Regions from separate parts of the Shewanella colwelliana genome, predicted to be linked through region 1. Evidence: predicted binding sites of a transcription regulator. Region 1 holds the regulator's gene; each other region holds the start of a gene.

Region 1 (6,205 bases):
CGGGAAAAAAGAGGCCGTATAATACCACAGCGCTCGGCGTTGATCCCCATGCAATTTATCAGAAATGAGTTAAATTACGCAGATATGTCTTATTCTGCAATATATTCAGTGACTTCTAAACCAAAGCCTGACAGTGAATGGTAACGCTTTGGCGAACTCAATAGACGCATTGTCGTCACACCAACATCGGCCAATATTTGCGAACCAACGCCCACTTGACGCGATGTGCCTTGCCACTGCGCAGCTGCAACCGCTTCACCACGGTCTTCCAGCTCAAATGCTTTAACCTTGGCCAAGATGTCGCTGCTATGTTCTTGATGCCCCAATAGCACTAATACACCACCTTCATCGGCAATGCGCGCCATCGCTTTCTCTAATGGCCAGCTACGCTTCTCATCACGCTCTGAATGCAGCAAGTCATTAAAGGTGTTCTGCAGATGCACACGAACCAAAGTATTGGACGCCACCTCTCCCTTCACCAGCACATAATGCAGTTGATTATCTATGGTGTCGCGGTAAGTCAGCATGTCAAACTCACCGAAGCGAGTCGGCAATTTACACTTAGCTTCACGCACAACGGTCGTTTCTTTGGTGTTGCGGTACTCGATGAGATCCGCAATGGTGCCCATCTTTATGCCATGTTTCTCGGCAAATATTTCCAAATCGGGACGGCGCGCCATGGTGCCATCTTCATTCAAAATTTCAACGATAACGGCTGAGGGTTCACGACCCGCTAAACGGGCTAAGTCACAACCTGCTTCGGTGTGGCCAGCGCGAATAAGTACCCCACCTTCTTGTGCCATCAGTGGGAAAATATGCCCAGGCTGAACAATATCTGAGGCTTTAGCGTTTTTAGCAACAGCAGCTTGTACCGTCACAGCGCGATCTTGAGCCGAGATGCCAGTTGTCACCCCTTCTGCCGCTTCAATGGATACTGTAAAGTTGGTCGAAAACTGGGCATTATTGTTAGTAACCATCAGCGGCAGGTTCAGCTGCTCGCAGCGGGCTTTTGTCATGGTTTGGCAGATCAAGCCACGACCAAACATCGCCATAAAATTGATCGCCTCTGGCGTGACCATGTCGGCCGCCATAATCAGATCACCTTCGTTTTCTCTATCTTCATCATCCATCAAAATAACCATTTTGCCTAAGCGGATATCTTCGATGATTGCTTCTATGCTGTGTAGTGCCATTGTAAGACCTTGAAATATTTTTATAGTGTTAGTTATTTAATCTGTTAGTTGCCAGTTATGCCAGTGTCTATCTTAAAAACCCTGAGCGTGCTAACAGATCCATTGTCACTTCTGAGGTTTGGCTAACAGTTTCTTCTGTCTCCTTACCTGCATAGAACATTAAACGTTCTAGGTGACGAGCGATAAGATCAACCTCAATGTTGACACTATCACCCGCTTTTAAATCAATCAGTGTGGTTTCACCAGCGGTGTGAGGCACTATGGTTAATCGAAAACGATCATCATTGACTTCGTTCACCGTTAAGCTGACACCATCAATCGTAATAGAGCCTTTATGGGCGATATAGCGCGCTAACCCTTTAGGGGCCGTCAGCCAAAACTCTATCGCTTTGCCGCGAAGCTGTCGGTCATCGACGCTTGCCACACCGTCAACATGGCCACTCACCATATGACCACCTAAACGTGTGGTTGGCGTGACTGCTTTTTCGAGGTTAACCGCTCGGCCAACTTGATAATGGGCAAAACCCGTTAATGCAACCGTCTCGGCAGAGATATCGGCAACATAACCATCGGCCAAACGGTCCACAACGGTCAAGCAAACACCATTAGTTGCGATACTGTCACCCAGTTTGACGTCACTTAAATCTAGCTTACCGCTGGCGACCGTGAGGCGAATGTCATCACCACGACGTTCAATCTTTCTCAGCTTTCCTACGGACTCTATGATCCCAGTAAACATCTCTACCTACTTATTATCAAAAACGTAAATTAAATATAAAACGATTGTCTTGGCCGACTGCTCGCTGCTCTAGCAACTTCATGCTAGGTAGCTGAGACATCTCAGTATAGTCGGGAAGTTTAACCAGGTTGCGACCCTGGCTACCCAGCAACTTTGGTGCCTGATACAAAACTAACTCATCAGCAAGCTGCTCCGCCATAAATGCGCCCGCTAACGTTGCCCCCGCCTCAACCATCACCTCATTGCACTGTTTTCCCAGATGCTGAAGCAAGTCCCTCAGCGGTACGCGTCCATTTTGAGGAGCAAGCAAGAGGTGGCTTACATGGGCAGGCCATAGGGCTTTTTGCGCATCAGTATACTCAAGGCATGAAACTAATAATATTGGCGAAGTCGCATTAAAGAGTGCCGCATTACTGGACAATCTGGCTTGGCTATCGAGCACCACTCTAAGCGGTTGGCGTACCTGCTCAATGGTGAGTGTCTGCCCTAGCCCCCCTAACTCTGCATGACGCACAGTTAAACTTGGATCGTCGGCCAGCACGGTTTCTATACCTGTGATGACCGCACAATGACGGGCACGCATTCGCTGTACATCACGGCGAGCCTCGGGGCCGGTGATCCATTTAGACACACCGTTAGAGAGCGCAGTCTTGCCGTCAATACTTGCTGCCAGCTTTATCGTCACCTTAGGCAAACCTGAGCGCATCCGCGTCATAAAGCCAGGGTTAATATTCGCAGCATCAGCTTGCAGTAAATTTATCTCAACTTTGATGCCCGCTTGCTGCAACATCTCAATACCGCGACCCGACACTTGGGGATTTGGATCCGTCACCGCCACCACGACCCGAGCAACCTTAGCGTTAATCAGTGCCTCTGCACACGGTGGGGTACGACCATAATGGCTACAGGGTTCTAAGGTAACATAAGCCGTTGCACCGACAGCGCGCTCCCCCGCCATGGCTAGTGCATGGACTTCAGCGTGAGGTCCACCAGCAGCGATATGAAACCCTTCACCGACCACAGTTTCATTGACAGTAAGCACACACCCCACACTCGGGTTAGGGCGCGTGGTGTATTGACCACGCTTTGCCAGTTTGATGGCGCGCGCCATCATCTCAATATCAAATTTCGACCACGGCATCTCATTATCATCCGTATTCAGCTAGTGTCTTATCAATCCAAATTACTTGGCGGCTTTCTCGCTTTGTAATTTCGCTATCGCCTCACCAAATTCAGAGACATCTTCAAAGGCGCGATAGACAGAGGCAAAACGGATGTAAGCCACCTTATCTAAGTTAACTAAGTGATCCATCATTAAGTTACCAATCATCTCTGAGGTCACTTCACGCTCGCCTGTCGCCCTTAGCGTTGACTTAATTTTTGTGATCGCTTGTTCAATTTGGTCCATCGAAACTGGGCGCTTTTCAACGGCTCTTAACATGCCACCGCGTAATTTCTCTTCATCAAAGGGCTGACGACTCCCATCTTGTTTAACCACCCGAGGCATAACGAGTTCTGCGCCTTCAAAGGTGGTAAATCTCTCGTGGCATTCAACACACTCACGACGACGGCGAACCTGATGGCCATCGGCAACCAAACGTGAATCAATCACCTTAGTATCGGTTGCGCTGCAAAACGGACAATACATTGAGCCTCCAGCAGAAAAGTAGTTATCCCCGCCACATATATTATCGAAACCCGCCTATAGACAAAATGTCAGCTCAGAGGTCTACCATGGCGTACATCCACAATGGTTCTCCCAGCTTTTAATGCTCATTTTATCTTTTTGAGTTCGATAACCTATTTTGTGTGATGAAGTATAATTCGTCATCCAGCCATTAACGGTTGGACAATAGAAACAAAAATGGCCGCTAGAATAGCGGCCATCGAAGTTTACCTGATTTAACCCATAAGGTTAACCGTAAACAGGGAACTTAGCGCACAATTCAAGCACCTGGTGTTTAACACGCTCAATCGTCGCTTCGTTAGTGATGTCATCAAGCACATCACACATCCAGTGCGTTAACTCAACCGCTTGCGCTTCTTTAAAGCCACGACGAGTGATAGCTGGTGACCCAATACGCAGACCTGATGTCACAAACGGTGAACGTGGATCATTGGGTACTGAGTTCTTGTTTACTGTGATATTAGCATGGCCAAGCGCCGCATCTGCGTCTTTACCTGTAATATCCTTAGCAATCAAATCGAGTAGGAACAAATGGTTATCTGTACCACCTGACACAACATCATAGCCACGTTCAATAAAGGTTTGCGCCATCGCCTTAGCGTTAACAACCACTTGCTCTTGATAGGCTGTGAACTCAGGTTCTAATGCTTCTTTAAAGGCTACCGCTTTAGCTGCGATAACATGCATCAACGGGCCACCTTGGCCGCCTGGGAATACCGCAGAATTTAGCTTCTTGTAGATATCTTCATCATCACACGCAGATAAGATTAAACCACCGCGAGGACCAGCAAGGGTCTTATGGGTTGTGGTGGTTACAACGTGCGCATGAGGAAGTGGATTCGGGTAGATACCCGCAGCAACCAAACCGGCAACGTGTGCCATATCGACAAATAAGTAAGCGCCGACTTTATCAGCGATTTCGCGGAATTTACCCCAATCGATGATGCCAGAATAAGCACTGAAACCAGCGATAATCATTTTAGGCTTATGCTCAACAGCAAGGCGTTCAACTTCGGCGTAATCAATTTTGCCAGTCGCCTCATCAATACCATACTGAACCGCATTGTAAAGCTTACCAGAGAAGCTAACATGTGAACCGTGAGTCAAGTGACCACCGTGCGCAAGGCTCATACCAAGTACCGTATCGCCGCCTTGAAGCAGTGCCATAAATACCGCTGAGTTAGCTTGTGAGCCTGAGTGAGGCTGAACGTTGGCATAGGTTGCGCCAAACAGTTCTTTAGCGCGTGAAATAGCCAGTTCTTCTGCAATATCAACGTGCTCACAACCACCGTAGTAACGCTTGCCTGGGTAACCTTCAGCATACTTGTTGGTAAGCTGTGAACCTTGGGCTTCTAGAACGCGAGGACTGGTGTAATTTTCTGAAGCGATAAGTTCGATGTGCTCTTCTTGACGACGAGTTTCATCTTGGATCGCTTGAAACAGTTGTGGATCAAAGTCCGCGATATTCATATCTTTTTTCAGCATTGGTCACTCCAGCTGTAAAGTCTTATAGTAGGGTTGCGCGGTATTCTACAGTGCAATCGATCACAATCCCAGCGTTTGCAACATGAAATTACTTGTCATTTAGCAATAGAAATGTTCATCCATTACTCAATATTTACTTTAGAGATTAACTGAGTCGTTGTTTTCGCAGTGCAATTACCAAAGACGCAATAAAAGCACTGCTTTACAGCGTGTTGCACAAAAACACTGTTTTGCTAACCCAGCAAATCCCTGGGTTAGTAGTGGTATTCCAACTGGAGCCAAGTACGCTGCTCAGTATCATCGAGTCGACTATATATGCTCGGATTTTCTATCCCTTGTATCTCACCACTTCGGTCAATTCGCTCATGGTGTAAACTCATGCTTAACCCCTCGTTGATGAAGTAACTCAGGTAGACTTCATATCTATCTCTGGCATCGTTAAAATCAAGGTCGTTCACATTGGGGTTCCAACCAGGCTGGCGCTCATTGTCTTTACCATCAATGGAGTCCCAACGTTGAGATTTGACACTCATGCCCAACAGCAGATCTCGATAGCTGGCCTCAACCGACAGGTTAAAGGTATGTCCCCAAGCGTAGCCATATTCCCCCTCCCAGAGTACCGACTTAGTGCCCCAAAAATAACGGCCTTGAGAGAGGTAATCTTTCGTGGCGAATGGCTTCACCATGGCAAAATCACCAAAGATATCGCTTCTTACTTCGATATTAAAATCTTGGTTGGACCATGTGCTGCCAATCGATAAACCAAGCAGATTAACTAACGCATAAAAGTCCTCATCGGCTTCCAAACCTAAACTGGTGTACTCCATCCCCGTAGAGGGGCCAATATAAAAACGGTGCGACCAGCTATCAGCCAGTTCATTGGCACTCTTTTGATGGCCAACATAGCCACCTAACAACAACTGTGTGGCCATCTGCCACTCTTCAACGCCATCTTGAGAAAGACCCGTCTCCATTGCCATCTCAACCAAGGTCGGTGTGCCGCTGAGGGTGTCATAGTGACCCGCTCGACTATCAACAGTCGCTTTCATCCCTAATGTCAATTGCGTACTGGAGACATCAGCAACTTCTTTGCTGGTATAG
Region 2 (6,205 bases), on a different contig from region 1:
TACTGGCCGGTCCCTTTATGGACGAAGGTGATATACGGGGGATCTATATTTTTAATGTAGCCACGGTGAAAGAGGCAACTGCATTAACCGAATCAGATCCTGCCATTAAAGCTGGTCGCTTGGTGATGGAACTTCATCCTTGGTATGGCAGTGCTGCATTGATACAGGTCAATGCTGTTCATCAACAGATTGCTAAGGAAGGGATTTAATTTTCATTGCTGACCAGTTGTGGTTCTTGCTCAATATTGTTTGTTTGATGGCAATGTTGGCGCGGAGTCACTACTTCAGCACCATTAGCCGATAGCGCTAAGTCGAGATCCGTCTCTGGAGAACAGCAGCAGGGTAGGCATTCATTAGCCTCAAGTTCAACTAAAGGCACGGTGTGATAGCGCACAGTGCCTTTATTGATTTTTGTCTTACAGGCACCACAAAAGCCGTTACGACATTCTGAGAATATCTTTACTTTCTTTTGTTCTAATGCGTCTAACAAGCTGGTGTGCTGCGCTGTGTATAACAGCGCAGGTTGACCTTGAAGACTGACAATAGGTGCCTTTGTAAACGTGGCGTTATTAAAGGTCAAAGTCTGCAAACTCGCTTTCGTCAATCGATGAATCGATTTGACCAACAAGGTAGGAGGAGACTTCAACTTCTTGTGGTGCAACTTGTACTGCATCACTCTCTAGCCAGTTCTTCATCCAAGGGAGCGGGTTACTCTGCTCTTCGTAAGGACTAGGGAAGTTAACGGATCTCATGCGTTCGTTAGTAATATATTCAACATACTGACATAAAATCTGTTCATTCAAACCTATCATAGAACCATCTTTAAATAGGTATTTCGCCCACTCTTTTTCTTGCTCTGCAGCCTTAATAAAAATATCGATAGCAGTCTGTTCACACTCCTTGGCAATTTCACCCATCTCAGGGTCATCTTTGCCACCTTGCATGATTTTAAGAATGTGTTGGGTGCTATTTAGATGGAGCGCTTCGTCACGAGCAATAAGACGAATGATCTTAGCGTTACCTTCCATCACTTTACGTTCAGCAAAGGCAAACGAACAGGCAAAGCTGACATAGAAGCGGATAGCTTCAAGTACGTTTACCGATACCATGCACAAATAGAGCGCCTTTTTGATTTCACGTTTAGTGACATCAATCATTTCTCCATCGATTTCGTGGGTACCTTCGCCGAGTAGGTGATAAGCCTGACTTAGCTGAATAAGCTTGTCATAGTAGATTGCAATGTCAGTGGCGCGTTTTAAAATTTCCTCGTTTTCAACGATATCGTCAAACACAACAGAGGGGTCATTAACGATATTACGAATAATATGTGTGTATGAACGCGAGTGAATAGTTTCAGAAAACGACCAAGTTTCAATCCAGGTCTCTAATTCAGGTAACGATACCAGTGGTAAAAATGCCACATTTGGTGAGCGACCTTGAATAGAGTCAAGCAAGGTTTGATATTTTAGGTTTGAGATAAAGATATGTTTCTCATGGTCCGGCAGGGCCGCATAATCAATTTTATCTTTACTGACATCAACTTCCTCTGGGCGCCAGAAAAAAGATAACTGCTTTTCAATAAGTTTCTCGAAAACTTCATATTTCTGGAGATCGTAACGTGCAACGTTAACTGACTGCCCTAAAAACATAGGTTCTAGTTGAGCGTTATTTGCTGTCTGACAAAATGTTGAGTAGGCCATTTTTCTATCTTCCGATACATGGGGGGCAAGCCCCCTTTAATTCGCATTAAATACTGGTGATTAAAATCTAGGGTTGGTTAGATTTTACATGCGCCGCCAGCGCAACTGTCATCTTCTTTCTCAATGGCAGTGATATCGTCATGACTATCTGAAGCGCCATCACGAGTATTGTGATAGTAAAGTGTCTTCACACCATATTTGTAGGCGGTTAATAGATCTTTAAGCAACACTTGCATAGGAACTTTATTACCCGGGAAACGGCTTGGATCATAGTTAGTGTTTGCAGAGATCGATTGGTCAACAAATTTTTGCATCAACCCGACAAGTTGAAGATAACCATCGTTGTTAGGCATCTGCCAAAGCAGCTCATAGCTGTATTGATACTTGTCGAAATCTGGCACGACTTGCTTTAACTGGCCATCTTTACTTGACTTAACGCTGATTAAACCACGCGGTGGTTCGATACCATTTGTCGCGTTAGAGATCTGTGAAGAGGTTTCTGACGGCATCAACGCAGACAGTGTTGAGTTACGCAGGCCGTGAGTTTTAATCTCTTCTCGTAACGTTTCCCAATCCATATGTAAGGGTTCATCACAGATCTTGTCCAAATCGCGCTTATAAGTGTCGATTGGCAAAATACCTTTAGCATAATTGGTTTCATGGAACAGTGGGCATGCACCCTGTTCTTTAGCCAAGTTTACAGAGGCCTTCAATAGGTAATATTGAATGGCTTCAAAGGTTTTATGAGTAATACCGTTTGCTGAACCATCAGAGTAACGCACACCTTCTTTAGCTAAGTAATTAGCAAAGTTGATCACCCCTATACCTAAGGTACGACGATTCATCGAGGCTTTGTGTGCTGACGTGATTGGATAATCTTGATAATCCAATAAATTGTCTAACGCACGTACAGCTAAATCCGCTAATGGCTCTAACTCTTCAAGCTTCTTGATGGCACCTAGGTTCAATGCCGATAGCGTGCACAAGGCAATCTCGCCATCAGGGTCATTGATATTGTTCAGTGGTTTAGTTGGTAATGCAATCTCTAAACACAAGTTAGATTGACGCACTGGCGCAACTTTAGAATCAAACGGGCTGTGTGTATTACAGTGATCCACGTTTTGGATATAGATTCGACCCGTAGATGCGCGCTCTTGCATCATCAAGGCAAACAGCTCCACGGCTTTGACTTCTTTTCTACGAATGCTCTTGTCTGCTTCATATTTTAAGTAAAGACGTTCAAACTCTTGTTGGTCTTCAAAGAACGCATCATACATACCAGGTACATCTGATGGACTAAAGAGACTGATCACGCCACCTTGAATCATACGTTGGTACATGAGTTTGTTGATCTGTACACCGTAATCTAAATGACGAATACGGTTATCATCGACACCACGGTTGTTCTTTAGAACCAAGAGTGATTCGACTTCCAGATGCCACATCGGATAAAACAGGGTCGCAGCACCACCGCGCACGCCGCCTTGAGAGCAAGACTTAACCGCGGTTTGAAAATACTTATAAAAAGGCAAGCAACCAGTATGAAATGCTTCGCCGCCGCGAATTGGGCTACCTAACGCACGAATGCGTCCTGCATTGACCCCTATGCCAGCACGTTGCGATACATACTTAACGATAGATGACGCGGTTGCATTGATAGAATCTAAGCTGTCACCACACTCAATTAATACACAAGAGCTAAACTGGCGAGTTGGTGTTCGGACACCAGCCATAATCGGTGTAGGCAAAGAGATCTTAAAGGTCGACGTGGCGTCGTAGAAATCTTTGACATACTGCAAACGAGTGTCTTTTGGATATTTAGCAAATAAACACGCCGCCACGAGAATATAAAGGAACTGAGCACTCTCATAAATATCATGGGTTACACGGTTTTGAACTAGGTATTTACCCTCTAGCTGCTTAACCGCAGCATAAGAGAAGTTCATGTCACGCCAATGGTCGATATAACTACCTAAGATATCGATCTCTTCACGGCTATAGTCATTCAAGATATGTGTATCGTATTTGCCAAGCTCTACCAATTTTACGACATGGTCGTACAGCTTTGGAGGCTCAAACTGACCGAATGCTTTTTTACGCAAATGGAAAATGGCTAAACGGGCAGATAAAAACTGATAATCAGGCGATTCAGGCGAGATAAGATCTGCGGCTGCCTTGATAATAGTTTCATGAATAGCTTCTGTTGGAATACCGTCGTAAAACTGAAGGTGAGAGCGTAATTCAACTTCTGATACCGAGACGTTTTTAAGTCCTTTTGCCGCCCAGGTGATGACACGGTGGATCTTGTCAAGATCGATGGTTTCGCGTTCGCCACTGCGTTTCGTGACTTGCATATTGCTGTTCATTAACGATAAGCCCTGAATTGACTATTGTGATAAAGATGAGGAGTTACTTTGGCCCAACGTTTCCATGTAAAAACAATAGATGGGTTAAGAAATACGTCGATACTACACCTAGTTTCTAGTGTCTTCGACCATCACCTATACACAATATATGGTGTTTTTTAAATTATAGGATACAAGATAGTGAGGTTAGGGCGATTTTGCAAGAGAGAATTTACTGGACAACTTGTGGATATCTTGGGGGTAACAATCAGGGTTAGTAACGACTTACCTTTAAGCCTTGTTTTCAATTACGATAGCCCCCTTGGGTTAACATTTAACCACACAAATTTAAATGTGAAGATCGCCAGTTTTATAAACGATCGTTTCGATCCGATTAGTCAAAAAACGATCGTTGTCAGGCTAATGACTGATGGTGACCAAAAGCGCTAACACAAAATGTATCGATAACTTGCTTGTTACTTAAGATTGGCGTTCAGTAGAGCAATTATCTCATCTGGATTGTCAAAACTAAAGTCGTGGGGCCATTCGCTACTGTTATCCGCTTGCCCTATATAACCCCATTGTGCAATTCCTCCCTGCATGCCACTATTTTGTGCCGCCTGAAGGTCTCGTAATGCATCTCCCAAGTAGAGTATCTGGGCCACATCAACCCCTATCTGTTGAGCCGCGAGTAACATTGGTGCTGGATGGGGCTTGGTATAACGAACTGAATCGCCACTAACCACCGCAGGCATTAATGGTATGAGCCCTAAATGGTGAAGCAGTGGTCTGGCAAAGCAAGCCGCTTTATTAGTGACTACGCCAAAAGGGATCTGCTCGGCGACTAAAAAATCAATGAGCTTCTTTACCCCATCAAAATAGATCGCCTGCTGGCCGTTGACCTGACCGTAATGCTTTAGCAAAGCTTGTTGCAGTTGAGTTTGAGCAACATCGCCTATATAAGGTTGCGCCGCATTGACTAACGCCATACTCCCATTGGATGCCTCATCGCGAATTGCCGATAAAGCGACTTGAGGGTAGCCGTATTCAACTAACGCCAGATTAAGCGCAGCAATCAGATCGGGAGCGGTATCGACTAAGGTGCCATCAAGGTCGAACAACACGCCCTTGATGGCGGGTAATTTACGCATCGTCATTTTTGACGGTGGCTATCATATAGTTAACATCCAAACTCTTTGTGTAGCGAAAGATGTCTGTAATAGGGTTATAAGTGATACCAGTAGCATCAGTACATATAAGGTCAACACGATCTGCCATGGCGATAAGCTCGGCTGGCTTGATGTACTTATTATGATCATGGGTGCCAACGGGAAGCATCTTTAATAGGTACTCGGCACCCAACACGGTTTCAACATAGGCACGAATATTTCTATTGATTGTAGAGAAAAACACATGGCCGCCAGGCTTAACCATCTCAGCGCATGCTTGAATGACAGAGGCGGGGTTAGGCACGTGTTCTAACATCTCCATACATGTCACGACATCATAATGGCCGCGATGTGAATCTCGATGCGCTTCGGCGGTGTCTTGAATGTAGTCTATCTCTACGCCAGTCTCTAATGCATGCAAACTAGCCACATCTAATGGTTCAGTGCCCATATCTAAACCGGTCACATTTGCACCTATACGTGCCATGCTCTCAGATAAAATGCCACCACCACAGCCTACATCTAAAACTTGCTTACTAAATAGCCCACCAACAGTTTGATCGATAAAGTTAAGACGCAGTGGATTGAGCTTGTGTAATGGTTTGAATTCGCCAGCGGGATCCCACCAGGTTTCCGCCATCTTTTCGAATTTAGCGATCTCTTGCGGATCAACATTGATGTTTTCTGACATGTTTAGCACCTCTGCCGAGATTTTATTTTTCGCCATTATACCTATCGCTTTTCAGAAACAAAGGAGAATAGCGTACAGACTGACGAGATAAGCAGCAGATCGCTGGTTAACCGTTCGGCGATTGATTTCTATCAATGTTTACGGGCCGAAACAGATATTTTCAGGGAAATTTCAATAGGGTCTAGCGACATTAAATATCTGTGTTAGAATGCCAAATCACGTTTTCAGGCTTGACGTTATATTGTCTGGTTTTTGAACAGTATTTTGTCAGCTAAATTTCAAGGGATCGAGCAGTTTATG
Region 3 (6,205 bases), on a different contig from region 1:
TAGCAGCCACGGCATTGATGCTCACAGCCTGACACAAACAAAGTACAGCGAGTGCCTGGGCCATTGACCACATCAAGTGGAAAATATTGCTGGTAATTCATCTAAATTATGCCACCTAATCAGATTCGCTAAACGGCATCAATAACGTACGTTTAGCAGAGCCAAAAAGACGCCTCTGTGGCGTCTTTTTATCAGAGTTGTCACATAACAAGCTTAAAGGTGCTTCACTCGTCTCTTAACTTCTTCCTGCTTACCGAAATTAAACGGTCTTGCATCTGGACTGCCTAAGTAACCGCACACTCGTCGAGTGACTGATACACGGCTTGGCTCATGGTTACCACACTTAGGGCAGGTAAACCCTTTACTGGTGCAGCTAAACTCACCAGTAAAACCACAGTCATAGCACTCATCAATCGGCGTGTTAGTACCGTAATAAGGCACTCGGCTATAACTATAATCCCATACATCCTCAAGCGCTTCGATGTTGTGTTGCATATTAGGGTATTCGCCGTAGCAGATAAACCCACCATTGGTGAGTGCCGGGTATGGCTGCTCAAAATCCAACTTATCGTAAGGGTTAACCTTTTTCTCAACATCGAGATGGAAACTGTTAGTGTAATAGCCTCTATCCGTTACCCCGTTAACCACCCCAAACACTTTAGTATCGAGTTTACAGAATCGACTACAGAGGTTTTCACTTGGCGTACTGTAGAGGCTAAATGCATAGCCAGACTCTTCGCGCCAGCGAATAGTTGCAGCTTTCATGCGTTCAATAATCGCAATCGCTTTACTGCGAAGTTGTTCGCTATCAAATAGGTGGGTATCGCTACCATAGAGTGCATTGACCGTTTCATGCAAGCCGATATAGCCCAACGAGATAGATGCTCTGCCGTTTTTAAAGATGGAGGAGATCTCATCATCGGCACGCAAACGTACGCCACAAGCACCTTCCATATAAAGGATTGGCGCTACGCGAGCTTTCACCCCTTCTAAGCGTTCGATACGGGTATCGAGTGCACGTCTAGCAATGGCTAAACGCTCATCGAGAATATCGAAGAAACGCAGCTCATCACCTGCCGCTTCTAATGCTACTCGCGGCAAGTTAATGCTCACGACACCTAAGTTATTGCGCCCCTCGTGGACAAGCTCGCCCTCTTCCTCATAAGTGCCTAAAAAACTGCGACAACCCATTGGGGTCTTAAATGAACCTGTTACCTTTTCTACCTGTTCGTAGTTAAGGATGTCGGGATACATGCGCATCGTGGCACACTTCAGCGCAAGCTGTTTGATATCGTAGTTACAATCACCCGTTTTATGGTTAATGCCATCTCGAATCGCAAAGACCAACTTAGGGAAAACCGCAGTCTTACGGTTTTTACCTAAACCTGTCATGCGTACTTTCATCATAGACGCTTGAATTAGGCGCGACTCCCATGAAGTACCAAGACCAAAGCCAAAGGTCACAAAGGGAGTTTGACCATTGGCGGTATGCAGTGTATTGACCTCATACTCTAGCGATTGAAACGCATCATGGCACTCTTTTTCAGTCTGGGCTGTTGCAAAGGCTTTTGCATCGGTGATCCCCCATTTGAGGGCGACTTCATAATGCTTGTCATAGCTTTTTGCGACAAACGGTGCCAGCACCTCATCGATACGATTGATAGTCGTACCGCCATAAATATGGCTCGCAACTTGGGCAATAATCTGCGCCGTCACTGCTGTCGCGGTTGAGATTGACTTAGGCGTTTCAATTTCTGCATTCCCCATCTTAAAGCCATGGGTCAACATACCGGCTAAATCGATAAGCATGCAGTTAAACATTGGGAAAAATGGCGCATAATCGAGATCGTGATAGTGGATCTCACCGGCTTCATGGGCCGACACAATATCTTTAGGCAAAATATGACGTGTAGCATAGTGTTTGGCCACAATGCCTGCCAACAGATCTCGTTGGGTCGGGATCACTTTTGCATCTTTGTTGGCATTTTCATTGAGCAGCGCCGCATTGCTCTGTTCCACAAGACCACGGATCTCGCGATTAAGACGGCTGCTCACTTCACGGTGAACATCACGATCGTGGCGGTATTCAATATAAACACGGGCCAAAGATTTATACGGCCCTTCCATCAAATGATTTTCGACCACATCTTGCAGATCATGGATATCGACTTCCTCGACATCAGCCATGGCGCTGGCAACTTGAGTCGCGACTTGCGTCGCATAAATAACATCATCAATACCTGCCGAGTTTGCCGCTGCAATCACAGCATCTCTAATCCTTGTTTCGTCAAAAGGCGTGCGGTAACCATCCCGCTTAATAACTACTGGCATTGTTTAATATCTCCTCAAGTAATGGCCAAAATAACACCATATATAGTGCCAACCAACCATTACGGCACAAGATGTAGCGTATTAAGCTACAAAGCGGCCTAGAGTACCTTGATCCAGATCATGATTTTACCGATGGAATTTCGCGACAAAAGATTACTGCCAACTAGGCCACTTATCTATCAAAGTGACCTTGACCGAAGGAGAAAAGAGAGCTAGATAATGTAAAAAATCGGGACAAGCTGTGGATAAATTACGTAATTCGTTTAGATAAGGCTAGATAGCTGCTTAATTGGCCACTAGATTGTTGTGAATTTCCCATTGAAGCAGCCAATTGCATGGTCGATTTCAATCCTTGCCACTGCTGTTTGTCAGCCTCGCTCATCGCCACATCGCCATTAACAAACACCGACAATTGCGCCGAAACTCTCGCAGCTAATTGGCAAGTTTCTTTGCCATCAGCGGTGTCCATCTGCTCAAGCACATGCTTGGCATCGTCAAGCACCTTAAGTAACACATTATCAGGTTCAGCTTTGCTCAATTGCTCTTTCTGTCTATCAATAAATTGCATCAAGCTTTCAGGCGTTTGGTTACCTTGAGGGATCTCAAAACCGGCTGCACTTAACCGATTTAACTGCCCATCAGATAAAATGCCATCTTGATGTAAGCGTTGGATCAATTTTGGGATATCGGCAGTACTGAACTGGCCATCAGCAAAAAAGTCTTTCGCCATCGCCTCAATCTTTTGCGCCCTAACCGCCCGAGGTGAAAATGACACTTCTTCCTGTTTTATCGACGCACCTTCAGGTTTCGCCTTAGCCGCTTGACCAGACAAGCTCACTTTATCAGCGCTCTGGCTGGTTTGCGTTTTCGACTCTGCCGGCACTGACGCGCCATAAGCCTCTGTCAACAAAACATTACTACTTGGTGGTGTTGCTACCTGACTAATTGGATTCATTGTCAAAAATTCGACGACTGCTGATGAATGAAAGCATTAAAGCAAAAAGTGCGCCGTTTTCATCGCCAAAAGTAATTAACCCCAATAATGAAGCCTAAAAAGTAAGATCTTCTTAAGCTTTGAGTAGGCAAAGGAGTAAATGAATCATACCTCCACTCCTCATCAATACCTTGCCCAGATACCCATCAATATAAACATTTGATCTACTCAGTGAGTTTTTGTGCACCCGATGCCTTATTAATGGGCTTAAACCTAAGTAGACGATGTGCCTCACTCGTAGCCATTAAGATGGTCTTGACGCTCCCCCTCATACTTAACGCATCTCTTCATCTGTGCAGATCCGGTGTTATCAATGGCCTCAATGCACAACGAAATGGATATAAAAGTTCAAGCTAAGCAGAATGCTCGCGCCGATGAGTTATTAAGGGCCTCGCCTCGCTACAATCTTGCTTAGCACTGAATCTTTATCCTGATTGGTATTAGTCTTGCGCCAGTGCCGCCTCAATAATGTGCGCAACCTGTCTCACTGCTTGTGCACCAGCCTCTATCGCTTCATCCGCGCGATGAAACTCCATGGTACCAATCTCAACCACATTCGGCGTGATAAGAATATCTGGCGGATCTCCCATTAACCGCACCCGTTTATGGCGCTGCTCTAAAATATCCATAGATTGCGACATCACCGCGAGCATTCCCGGTTCACTGCGATTACCTAACGAGAACTTATCGGTCAAACCAGAAACATAATCGCGCCCTCTGGCCAGCAGATCCATAAAGCCAACCTCTTGCCCTTGATGCTCAGATGCCGTGTCAGTTTGCGCATCAATCGTGGAGGAGATAGACACAGGTAACTCTTTCAAGCGAGCTTTTCGATGACCATGAAGATCTACGGCTATCACAAAATCAACGCCCATGGCTCGGCTCACCGACACAGGTACAGGGTTGACCACCGCGCCGTCGATTAACCAACGGTCACCCATTTTTGCTGGCGATAAAATTCCCGGCATTGAACAGGAGGCACGTACCGCATGACGAAGGTTTCCTCGTTGAAACCATACCTCTTGGCCACTATAAAGGTCAGTGGCAACCGCCGCATAAGGCAAGTTCATCTGCTCAATATCGATTTCACCAATGTGTTGCTGCATGACATCAAAGACGCGCTCGCCACCGATTAACCCGCCTTTACGCCAGCTTAAATCCATCAGCCCCAGCACATCCCAACTTGAGAAGCTGCGCACCCAATGCTCAAGTTCGGGCAGCGCGTTTTGCGCATAGGCCGCGCCGACTACCGCTCCAATAGAGCAACCTGCCACCTTATCCGGTTTAATCCCTAACTTAGCAAGCTCATTCAGCACACCTATGTGCGCCCACCCTTTTGCAGCGCCACTACCGAGCGCAATACCAATTTTTGCCATGATTACTCCAAAGAAGGCTAAAACACCCAGTGCCTGACGCTAGCATAACACTAACCTTGAGCCCCTTTTAACACCATTGTGTGGGGCAGACTAAATAAATGCCGACTCAATCTGACAGTCAGATCACAGACTAAATTCTTTGCGCCCCCTTAAGCTAATGGCTCAAACCGATAACTCAATGTATAATGCGCGCTTACTGTTATTTTGGAGCACACCTTTGCAATTTTCAGATTTTTCACTCGATAAACGCCTACTAACAAGCCTTGAACATATGGGCATCGAAAAGCCGACCGAGATCCAAGTGCAATCGATACCTGTAGGCCTATCGGGAAGAGATCTAATGGCGTCGTCAAAAACAGGCTCAGGGAAAACCTTAGCCTTCTTGCTACCAGCCATGCAAAGAGTTATCTCAAAGAAGGCCTTGAGTAAACGCGACCCGCGCGTGTTGATTTTGCTGCCGACACGAGAGTTAGCCACTCAAGTCTATAGTCAGCTGCGTCTACTTGTCGCAAACACCCAATATAAAGCGATGAAGATCCTCGGCGGGGAAAACTTCAATGATCAAGCCAAAGGTTTGGCGCGCGATCCACACTTTGTGGTCGCCACCCCTGGTCGTTTAGCCGATCACCTCAAACAAAACCATTTGCATCTCAATGGTCTAGAGCTATTGATTCTAGACGAAGCAGACAGAATGCTTGACCTTGGTTTTGCCGATCAACTGCGTGCCATCAACAAAGCGGCGGACCATAAGCGCCGCCAAACGTTGATGTTCTCTGCCACTTTAGATCATGGTGACATTAACGAAATTGCTGGTGAGCTACTAAAAGAACCTGAACATGTCTCTATTGGTGCATCCCATGTGGAAAACCAAGATATCAGCCAAAAAATCTATCTATGTGATCACTTAGATCATAAAGAACAGCTACTGATTGCACTGCTCAAGCAAGATCAACAAAAACAGGTGATCATCTTCACCGCAACCCGTGGCGACACAGATAGACTCGCAACCAAACTGGCTGAGCAAGGTTTTACCACCGCCTCACTCAGTGGCGAATTAAAACAAACGGCACGTAATCAGATCATGGATAAATTCAGCCGTGGTCAGCAACAGATATTAGTCACCACAGATGTGGCTTCACGCGGCCTTGATCTTCTTAATGTCTCCTTAGTGATCAACTTTGATATGCCAAAGTTTGCCGAAGAGTATATTCACCGTATCGGGCGTACTGGCCGCGCGGGTGCCAAAGGCGACGCGATATCCTTAGTGGGCCCCAAAGATTGGGACAACTTTAAGCAAGTGCAACTGTTCCTGCGCAAAAAGTTTGAGCTTAGCGAAGTCGAGGGACTAAAACCCAAATTCAGTGGCTTAAAAGAACAAGCTAAAAATAGTAAAACCGCAACTAAAAAAGTGGCCAAATCCAACGCTAAATCAAACAAGTCTAAACCTCAGGCCAAAGCGAAGGACAACCGCGACAAACGCTTTATTACTGGTATAGATGTTGGT

Evidence for each region. Region 1 encodes NrdR, which represses ribonucleotide reductase genes. Its sites were predicted from a motif close to AAACACNANATNTNGTGTTT; they were not measured.
Region 2: nrdA (class 1a ribonucleoside-diphosphate reductase subunit alpha) is a predicted target of NrdR. The motif match lies at 4,204-4,223, and genes of this name have one in related genera.
Region 3: nrdD (anaerobic ribonucleoside-triphosphate reductase) is a predicted target of NrdR. The motif match lies at 2,363-2,382, and genes of this name have one in related genera.

The regions. Positions count from the first base shown of each region.
Region 1 is NZ_MCBT01000011.1:191,715-197,919, forward strand. It holds gene ribBA (bifunctional 3,4-dihydroxy-2-butanone-4-phosphate synthase/GTP cyclohydrolase II) at 90-1,193, opposite strand; gene BEL05_RS04550 (riboflavin synthase) at 1,261-1,932, opposite strand; gene ribD (bifunctional diaminohydroxyphosphoribosylaminopyrimidine deaminase/5-amino-6-(5-phosphoribosylamino)uracil reductase RibD) at 1,949-3,073, opposite strand; gene nrdR (transcriptional regulator NrdR) at 3,116-3,580, opposite strand; gene glyA (serine hydroxymethyltransferase) at 3,848-5,104, opposite strand; gene BEL05_RS04570 (DUF3943 domain-containing protein) at 5,359-6,205, opposite strand, start outside.
Region 2 is NZ_MCBT01000048.1:541,432-547,636, forward strand. It holds gene BEL05_RS20280 (YciI family protein) at 1-209, shown strand, start outside; gene yfaE (class I ribonucleotide reductase maintenance protein YfaE) at 206-580, opposite strand; gene nrdB (class Ia ribonucleoside-diphosphate reductase subunit beta) at 570-1,700, opposite strand; gene nrdA (class 1a ribonucleoside-diphosphate reductase subunit alpha) at 1,778-4,066, opposite strand; gene BEL05_RS20305 (HAD family hydrolase) at 4,522-5,202, opposite strand; gene ubiG (bifunctional 2-polyprenyl-6-hydroxyphenol methylase/3-demethylubiquinol 3-O-methyltransferase UbiG) at 5,189-5,905, opposite strand; gene gyrA (DNA gyrase subunit A) at 6,203-6,205, shown strand, end outside.
Region 3 is NZ_MCBT01000009.1:10,675-16,879, reverse strand. It holds gene nrdG (anaerobic ribonucleoside-triphosphate reductase-activating protein) at 1-101, opposite strand, end outside; gene nrdD (anaerobic ribonucleoside-triphosphate reductase) at 214-2,331, opposite strand; gene BEL05_RS03125 (hypothetical protein) at 2,582-3,286, opposite strand; gene rssA (patatin-like phospholipase RssA) at 3,766-4,701, opposite strand; gene BEL05_RS03115 (DEAD/DEAH box helicase) at 4,919-6,205, shown strand, end outside.